One region of the Acetivibrio cellulolyticus CD2 genome, then DNA from elsewhere that is predicted to be linked to it. Evidence: riboswitches for the same ligand, from Rfam matches in the RefSeq annotation. Region 1 holds a riboswitch; each other region holds the start of a gene.
The links. A riboswitch is a leader RNA that binds a small molecule or an ion and turns the genes downstream of it on or off. The one in region 1 is predicted to bind cobalamin.
Positions count from the first base shown of each region.

Region 1 (3,200 bases):
ATAAATGCTTGGAATCAATTCAAAGGATTAGTGACTATTGTAAAGCAAAAGATATTAATTTAAAAGTGATAAGCTCTCCTAACTATGATTCAGAGCTTCATGCATTTAACCTCGAAAAAGTAAAGGATTACTGGATTAGACTGAGTAGAATAACTGATTTTTGGAATTTCTCTGGCTATAATGAAATTAGTAAGGATCCCCGCTATTTCTATGATTCTGTTCACTTCAGAAATCTAGCAGGTCAGATGATGCTGGGTAAAATCTTTAATGATAAAGATATTTATTATCCTGAAAACTTTGGAGTTTATATGACAAAGGACAATGCTAATGAATTGTGCAACAAAATCCTAACACCCAATAATGGCTTTACAAGCTGTTTATTATCTGAAAAAAATACTGAAACGGTTAAGGTTCCTATTCTTATGTATCATCACATTGTAAAGGATAATGAGTCTAAAAACTCAGCAACTGTTTCTATTTCAAAATTTAGAAATGACATGGAGGAAATAAAAAGAGCAGGATATACAGCTATATTTGTCAAAGATTTGATATCATACGTTGATGGAGTTGCAAAATTACCGGAAAAGCCTATTGCAATAACTTTTGATGATGGTTATAAAAGTAACTATGACTATGCTTTTCCTATTCTTAAGGAACTAAATATGAAAGCAACAATAAGCATTATTGGTTGGTCAGTTGGGAGAGACAAGAGAATAAATTCCAATGAACCTATTTTACCACATTTTAATTACCAGGAAGCCCTTGAAATGTTACAATCCGGTGTGATAGATATTCAAAGCCACAGCTATAATTTGCATGAGAGTACCGATAAGTATCCTCGAAGAGGTAGTGATATAATATCTAATGAAACTACTAAAGATTACTGCAATGTTCTTGTGAAGGATAATGAAATGGAAGTAAAAAGTATGGAAGAAAATTTAAAAATAAGTCCAACAGTTTTTACTTATCCATATGGCTTGTCCAACATTTTATCAGAGCAGATTTATAAAGATTTAGGCTATAGAGCCACTGTGGTTATTGGCAATAAAGTAAGCAAAATTCAAAAGGGCAATCCTTATACTCTTTATGGTTTAAATCGCATAGATGTCTCTGAAGACATTTCCGGTGAAAAGCTGGTTGAAATGATTGCTAAAGAGAGTGATAAATAATTTTTTTAATAAATTTAGATGATTTACTTTATTTTTGAATATCGGAACTAGCTCTTGCATTTTGAAATAATCTGTATTTTTTGGATTGAATTATTGTTTATAAAATGTTATGCTTATGAAAGTTGAATATGATGATAATTGGTTTCGGTTTGATAGCCGAATTAAAAGGGAAACAGGTGAAAGTCCTGTACGGTCCCGCCGCTGTAAAGGGGAGATGCTGGAAAAGATGCCACTGGGAAACTGGGAAGGCTTCAGTATCGTTGAACCTAAGTCAGAAGACCTGCCTATTTCATTGCACAAATTTCTCTACGAGCGATAGGGGGTGCTGGCGTGTTGCTATTTAAATTAGTATATCCATAACCTCTTGATCTTTGGTCAGGAGGTTTAATTTTTGTGTTGAAAGGAAAAATGAAAAATGAAAAAAATATTATTGTTATTAACAGCTGCTGTTTTGGCATTTAGCTTTATATCATGCAGCAAAAACCCAAATACTCCAGATAGAAATGTAACTGAGCCGGAAAGTAATGTTGCCAACGCTTCCGGTACTTTGCCGACAAAGGATCCGGCAGGAAACGATATAGTAGTTCCGAAGAATGTAAATAGAATTATTTCGATGGCACCGGCCATCACTGAAACAATTGTAGAACTTGGACTAGGTGATAAAATAATCGCTATAGATAAAAATGCAAAAGGTATCAGTGGGTTGAAAGAGGGAATTTCTGAATTTGATATGATGGCACCGGATCTGGAAAAAATGATGAGCTTAAAACCAGATATGGTTTTGACTTCCGGAATGAGTGAGGTTGATAGTACAAAAGAACCGTTCAAGGCATTAAAGGATGCAGGTTTGTGTGTTGTAGTAATTCCTACGAGCAATTCAATTGAGGCAATCAAATCGGATATAAAGTTCATCGCAGATGCGACTGGAACTTCTGCAAAAGGTAAGGAAATAATTGAAAACATGGAAATGGAAATAGCTAACATAGCACAAGTGGGTAAGAGCATTGATAATAAAAAGACTGTTTATTTTGAAATAGCAGCCGATCCAAATATGTACAGCTTTGGTTCGGAAGTTTTCTTAAATGAGATTATAGAACTTGTTGGAGCAAAAAATGTATTTGCAGATCAGAAAAGCTGGATAAGTGTGAGCAACGAAGCTGTTGTTTCTAAAAACCCGGATATTATTCTGACGAATGTAAATTATATGAAGGAACCAGTTAAAGAAATTAAGGCAAGAAAAGGATGGGAAAACATGAAGGCATTGAAGAACGGAGATGTTTATTACATTGACAATTCTGCAAGTTCGCTGCCAAATCAAAATATCGTAAAGGCTATGAAGGAAATTGCAAAGGCAATATATCCCGACAAATATTAAGAATATGAAATTAAAGATAATTTTAGCATTAGTAGTAAGTATTATTATTTGCATATTGGGTGTTGCCATAGGCAGCGCTATGATTCCATTTTATGAAATTCTTGCGGTAATTACAAATAAGGTGTTAGGTGCAAGTGGGGCTGTTAATATCGATAAAATCACAGCATCTATTATTTGGGATATACGTATTCCAAGAGTGCTGATGGCATTTGGGGTAGGTGCAGCTTTGGCGGTCAGTGGTGCTATAATGCAATCAACACTAAAAAATCCACTTGCTTCATCATACACGCTGGGTGTTTCATCAGGTGCTGCCCTTGGTGCAGGTATTGTCATGATAACAGGCATTACGATTCCTATGCTTGGGCTTTTCACTCTTCCGACAGTTGGGCTGATTTGCGGCTTGCTGACCGTTTTAGGTGCTATGGGATTTGCTGCTGGTGTGGATAGAAATATGGAAACGAATACTATTATTCTTACAGGAATGGTGTTTACACTATTTGTAAATGCAATGCTTACAATAATATCTTCGCTGAACAGGGAAGATGCCCAGAGACTTATAATGTGGCAATTTGGCAGTTTCTCACAGAAAGATTGGAGATATGTGATTTTATTTTTGCCGGTTGCCATAGTGCTGATAATTGTGACAATGTTTTTTG
Region 1 covers NZ_JH556653.1:2,055,252-2,058,451, reverse strand. Annotated here, with positions in the region: gene ACECE_RS0211055 (polysaccharide deacetylase family protein) at 1-1,169, shown strand, start outside; cobalamin riboswitch at 1,292-1,471, shown strand; gene ACECE_RS0211045 (ABC transporter substrate-binding protein) at 1,585-2,544, shown strand; gene ACECE_RS0211040 (FecCD family ABC transporter permease) at 2,549-3,200, shown strand, end outside.

Region 2 (3,200 bases), on a different contig from region 1:
CTAATTTAAATAAATCGTAGTTAGGCTCGCCTGGATTGTAATTTATGCCTTCTTTGACCTTAAATATGTGAATAGGAAAAATAGGTGTCTCTCCATTTCCAAGTCCTGCTTCTGTTGCCAACAGCAGATTTTTAATCACCAGCCTACCTTCGGGGGATGTATCCATACCATAGTTAATTGAGCTGAAGGGTATCTGTGCTCCTGCCCTGCTGTGCATGGTATTGAGGTTATGCACAAAAGCCTCCATCGCTTGGTATGTACTCCTGTCAGTCTCTATTTCGGCACTCTCGACAGCAAAGGAATGTGCCTTTTTAATTATATCCTCATCTTTGACCAGCTCGGCCAGCAATTCAGCTTCATACTCACTATATTTCTCAAGATTGCTTATCGAAGGAACCATACCATGCCTTTCCTTGATAGTTTCACATATGGTTCTCACCTTTTTAGCAGCATCATCAATGTTTGCAAGAAGTCTAAGTGCTTTCGCAAGGTTTTGCCTGTAAAGCTTAATGTATGTTTTTGATACTCCAGGGGCCATATTGTAATCAAAATTCGGTATGCTTTGGCCTCCATGCTGGTCATTCTGGTTTGACTGTATTGCTATGCAGGCAAGGGCAGAATAACTCTGAATGTCGTTTGGCTCCCTCAAATACCCATGCCCAGTACAAAATCCATTTTGAAACAGCTTATCTATATCAATCTGGCAGCAGGTTGTGGTCAACGTCAAAAAGTCCATGTCATGAATATGTATATCTCCCTCTTTATGTGCCAAAGAATGCTCGGGCTTGAGCACATACATTTCATAAAACTGCTTTGCACCCTCAGAACCGTACTTAAGCATCGTTCCCATGGCAGTATCTCCGTCTATGTTTGCATTTTCACGCTTCATATCATTATCTTTTGCTTCCTTGAAGGTTAAGTCCTCATAAATCTTCATAAGGCGGGTATTCATTTCGCGGACACGAGTCCTATCTGCCCTATATAGGATAAACGCCTTTGCAGTACGGACGTGGCCAGTATCTATCAGAACTTTCTCAACTGAATCCTGGATTTCCTCCACAGAAGGAACCTTTTTATCCATTTCCTTTTCAATAGAATCAACAACTTTTTCTGCTAGCGAGAGTGCAGATTCATAATCATGTCCTCCTGTGGCACTTGCAGCTTTGAATATAGCATTGGCAATCTTCTCAATATTAAATGGCACTTCTCTTCCATCGCGTTTTTTTATTTTTGTTATCATATATACCCATCCTTCTTTCTAATCTACGTTTAATGTTTTTGCCTCTTTCATTTTCTTCGAAAGAGCTGAATATTAAAGCCTCCAGACAAAGTGTCAAGAGGCTATCGATACATAATTTATTTTTAGCTTCTTACCCCCCTATCGTCCGTAGAGTTGCAGTGCATAATACAGGCAGGTCTTCTGACTCTGGTTCATAGAATTTCCACTCCTTCCCGGATAACTCCAGTGGACTCTGTGAAAATTCTCCCCATTACAGCGGCGGGACCGTACAGGATTTTCACCTGTTTCTCTTTTAAGCCGTACTTTATGTACAGCACCAGTATCACTTCAATATTTTGTTGTTTAAATATTATCATATACAATATATTGTGTCAATTTGCAATTTAAAATATCTAATTCCTCATTATTCTATCTGTGGTAATTATTTAGTGCCCATATATTTTCTAAGCTTCTTTAAAATACTTTCTTTTCTACTATTTATCGTCATCACCGGAATACCGATCTCTCTTGAAAATTGGCGTTGACTTTTGCCCATATAAAATAAGTTGATTATTAACCCTATTTCCTCCTTATTAAGAAGCTCCAGGCTTTTTCTCAGTTTTTCTATCATTACCTTTGTAACTACAGAATCACATACATTTTCTCTAGTGCTGTCTTTAAGCAGCTCTTCTCCTAAAACATCTTCATAAACATTATCAAACTGCGAATATAAGAACTTTCCGTGTGCTAAATCCCGTTCTTCTAAATATCGCTCTCTCCTTTGCATTTTGTAGTACTCTTTATAGATTTCCTCCGACACTTCTTCTACAATTTGGCCTACTCTTAAATAAAACTTCTTTTCATTATCCATCTTAAAACCTCCAAAATTTTGTCTCGATAGCTGATAAACAAAACTTGGAAATCACGGATAATGGTTGTTGTATGGCTCCCATCTTTTCATATTGCCGACTCCTGATTTCAGGCATAAAAAAAGACCGGAAGTGAAATCAATCGCATCCAGCCTCATTTGCCACATATTTACTTTGAATTAATGCATAAAAAAATCCCCAAACCCTTATAGAATTTGAGGATAGTTGATACTGTTCAATTTATAACACAATCCACCAGCATAGCCAGTATATCAGCTTGTATATTTGAAATCAGTAGGAATAGGCTCGGGGCATAGTTGGGATTTAGTCGGGGTTTGAGGATTGATAGAAAAAGCTTGGAATACCTTCAACTTCTTGACCATCAATTATTCCTTTCATTGCTGGAATGGTATAGCCCCATAAACAAATTGCAAAAAGGTCAATAGCTTCTCTTTTTTTATCATAATAAGTGCTCCGCTCCATATGTAATAGTTCCAACATTTCTTGCTCCGAATACTTAATAACAGTCATGTACTGTTTAACCAGTATTTCATGATACAGTTTGCCATTATCAGGATACTGAAATATTTTACTCATTGCAGAATCTATTATTGATATCAGCCAATGTGTTTCAAAAAAAGAGTATACCTTTTGATTAAACTTATCCCTTTCAATTTCAGGTGCAAAATTTTCAAGATACTCCAATGCCTGTTCTAAATTTTTGCTATAGTAGCATGCAGCATTTTCAGATACTTGATTAAACCGATTTTGAGTAGACCAAACAACAGGACGATATATTTCTAAAAGTAATTTTGTTTTATGTAAAACTGTCGACCGGTCAATATTTAAGTCGCTGTAAAAAAGTGTACATTGCCTCATTACTTTACTTTCTTTTCGCATAGTTTACCTCCATGAATTTACCTATTAACATTTGTTTTATTAAAATGATTTATTTTCTTCTTTTAAATCTTCAACATTTTAATTTAAGCTCCAAACCACTTTTGAATATACTTTAAGAAGTTCTTTGGCATTACGATACGCTTTGCCATCTAGTTTTCAAGCTGATATGTTCCACATACTTCAGCTATCATATTATTCACTTCAAACATTTA
Region 2 covers NZ_JH556658.1:367,093-370,292, reverse strand. Annotated here, with positions in the region: gene ACECE_RS0217450 (anaerobic ribonucleoside triphosphate reductase) at 1-1,240, opposite strand, end outside; cobalamin riboswitch at 1,394-1,576, opposite strand; gene ACECE_RS0217445 (sigma-70 RNA polymerase sigma factor region 4 domain-containing protein) at 1,662-2,090, opposite strand; gene ACECE_RS0217440 (hypothetical protein) at 2,413-2,988, opposite strand.
Region 2: another riboswitch for cobalamin. It lies ahead of ACECE_RS0217450 (anaerobic ribonucleoside triphosphate reductase); the one in region 1 lies ahead of ACECE_RS0211045 (ABC transporter substrate-binding protein).

Region 3 (3,200 bases), on a different contig from region 1:
AATCTTTTTATTATTTTTCATATAATCCTCCTTGTTTGTAATTTTAGCTCAAATCATCTGAAATCAAATAGTTATTGTCCAATACATCTTTTAATTCCTGCGTTTTTTTTGGATATGCCTGCGTGTCTGGTAGAATCTTTTTTCTCACAAGCATATCATAGACATCCAGCATGACTGGCTTTTTCAAATTTGCCTGTTTTAAAATCTCCGAATTACAAAATATCTCAAGCGGCGTTCCGTCGGCAATGATTTTCCCGCTACAGAAAACAAGAACGCGTTCAGCCCACCTATAAGTGAAATCCACATCATGGGTGGAAATCATTACGGTCTTATCCTCACCCCCCAACTTTTGCAAAACTTCCTCCAGCATCATGGCGTTCATGGGGTCCAGTGATGATGTCGGTTCGTCAAAAATCATCACCTCTGGTTCCATCGCCACAATATCGGCAATACTTACACGTTTCTTTTCCCCTCCGCTCAAATAGTGCGGCGGTCGATCCTCGAACCCCGAGAGGTTCATATAGGCCAGTGCTTTGTTTACCTGATTTATCACTACCTCCTTCGGAAGCTTTAAATTCATCGGACCGAAGCTCACTTCCGCCCGGACCGTTGAAGCAATAATCTGGTTGTCCGCATCTTGAAAGACTATTCCGACGTTTTTACGCAGCTCGTTCAAATTCTTTTTGCTGACGGGAATCCCCCTAAAAATGATGTTTCCGTGCGTTGGGGCATAGACACCGTTAATATTCAGGAAAAATGTAGATTTTCCTGAACCATTAGCCCCGATGACGGCAATTTTCTCACCTTCGTATATTTCAACGCTGACACCTTCCAGTGCGGCCTTTCCATTCCCATATACATAGTGGAGATTCTCCACTTTTAAAACTGTATTCTTCATAAAAGTCCTCCGTTTATCTTGTCAGGTACCACAGCAGAAGCAAATACATTATATATACCGTCGCCAAAATAATCAGCTTGATTTCCGCTTTTTTATCTTCCTCAAGGAACCTCAACTCTCCATCATAGCATCTGGCCTCCATCGCGTCATAATAAGCATCTGCCTTTTTCAACGATAAGACGAGCATATTGCTCGCGCCGTTGCCAAACGTATAACAAGAGGTTCTAAAATCACGATATCCCAAACGGGATTCTGCTGCGTTTTTCATCCTGGCGAATACATCCAGCAAAATAAAAATATACCGGTATATCATATTCATCAGATCAATAAAATCATTTGGCAAACGTGTTTTCCTCATTACAGAAATAATTTCAGAGGATGGGGTTGTCAAAATCATCAACTGCAGAGCACTAATTGCCGCAATGATCTTAAGCATCAGAAAAACACCGCCCTTAAGCATTGCCTTCGTGGTATATAGATAACCCAATCCGAAATACAAGCGGTATTCACCCACAGGCTGACCAGAAAAATCAACAACAATGGCCAGAATGCTGAGCAGAATAAATGCCAGTGGTACAGTCAGTATTGACAAATAATCATGGAACCCAAGTCCACCAACCTTAATGACCAGATAGGCCATTGAAAAAATCACAACAATTGAAACATAAACATTGTTCAGTAGTATGCACAAAATAATTGTCAATATTGATAGAATGACCTTTAATGTGGCATTCCATTGTCTGATTTTAGAGGAATAAGCGAAATAATCAATGGAAATCAACGCTCCGTGTTTATGTCTGATACCGTGCCGGTGTTCATGTGCACTGCCGACATGCCTGTGCCTGTCCCGATGCTTCACCTCATATATAATTACGGGCAGAAGTATCATAGTACATAAGACAATCCATTTTTCCACCTCTCGAATTCCCCCCTTCCTCAAGTCATTTGGATAAAATATAAAAACGGCCATAACAATTATATATTGTTACAGCCGTATTTCTGTAAAAATTCAGTCCCTCCACCGATCAGTGGGTAAGTCAAATTCAAGCAGGTCTTCTGACTTACACTTATAGGAATATTTCTCCTGCAGCATATGCTCTGCCTTCCCAGTTTCCCAGTGACCGACTTTCATCGACGAGCATACGCTTAAGTGCTTACAGCGGCGGTTCCGTTCGGGATTTGCACCCGATTCCCCTATCCTTTCTCCAAGGCCATACGCCTAGGAGAACACTTAAAATAGTATTTGATTTTTAGCAATATTCATGTTAACATTTTTACTCTTCATTCTGATTAATTCTTAACAAATAATTATGTTCTTATACAAATTAAAAAACCTCTCAACTTAAATAGTCAAGAGGTCATGTATATACAAATAATTCAGTGTAAGCATACACAGCACCCCCTATCGCTCGTAGAGTAATTGGTGTAACAAAACAGGCAGGTCTTCTGGCTCAAGCATCATCATTCTCCAAACCTTCCCAGTTTCCCAGTGGCATAAATGGAGAACTCCACTTTTACAGCGGCGTGACCGCGCGGGCTTTACCCGACTTTCCTTTTCACCTATTTAGAACTGTATAGGCACCTGTTTTATATATTTAGTTTTCAACCAACTTATATAATATACTAGAGGCTCAGTTTTATCAATATATTTTTAAGCTTTATCTTACATTAGAGAACTTTGATTCACAAAGATATTACTTTCCATTTATAAGTGCCATTAACTCTGATCTGGTTCTTGCATCAGTTTTTATATTTCCTCTTAGAGCTGATGTAATAGTTTTAGATCCTGGCTTCTTTATCCCCCTCATTGTCATACATAGATGTTCTGCTTCAACTACAACAGCAACTCCCAGTGGAGTAAGCGTATCCATAAGAATATCAGCAACTTCTCTTGTAATCCTTTCCTGAAGTTGCGGTTTTTTTGCAACAATATCTACAATTCTTGCAAGCTTGCTAATTCCTATGACCTTACCATTCCTAGGTATATAAGCCACATGGGCAACCCCTACAAAAGGTAAAAGATGATGTTCACAAACAGAATATAATGGTATATCTCTTATCATTACCATTTCTTCATGGTTATCCTCATGAAATATTTTTACCAGTTGTTTAGGGTCATTATAAAGCCCTGCAAAAATTTCTGTATACATATTTGCAACACGTTCCGGTGTTTCTACAAGTCCTTCTCTGTCCGGGTTTTCTCCAATAGCAATAAGAATTTCTGTAATAGCTTTTTTCACACGTTCTTTATCTATCATAATTTTTCACTCCATTTTTAGCAAATAAATATCGGTTTTAGATT
Region 3 covers NZ_JH556658.1:378,149-381,348, reverse strand. Annotated here, with positions in the region: gene ACECE_RS0217495 (energy-coupling factor ABC transporter permease) at 1-21, opposite strand, end outside; gene ACECE_RS0217490 (energy-coupling factor ABC transporter ATP-binding protein) at 44-898, opposite strand; gene cbiQ (cobalt ECF transporter T component CbiQ) at 912-1,814, opposite strand; cobalamin riboswitch at 1,928-2,148, opposite strand; cobalamin riboswitch at 2,318-2,499, opposite strand; gene folE (GTP cyclohydrolase I FolE) at 2,593-3,156, opposite strand.
Region 3: another riboswitch for cobalamin. It lies ahead of cbiQ (cobalt ECF transporter T component CbiQ); the one in region 1 lies ahead of ACECE_RS0211045 (ABC transporter substrate-binding protein).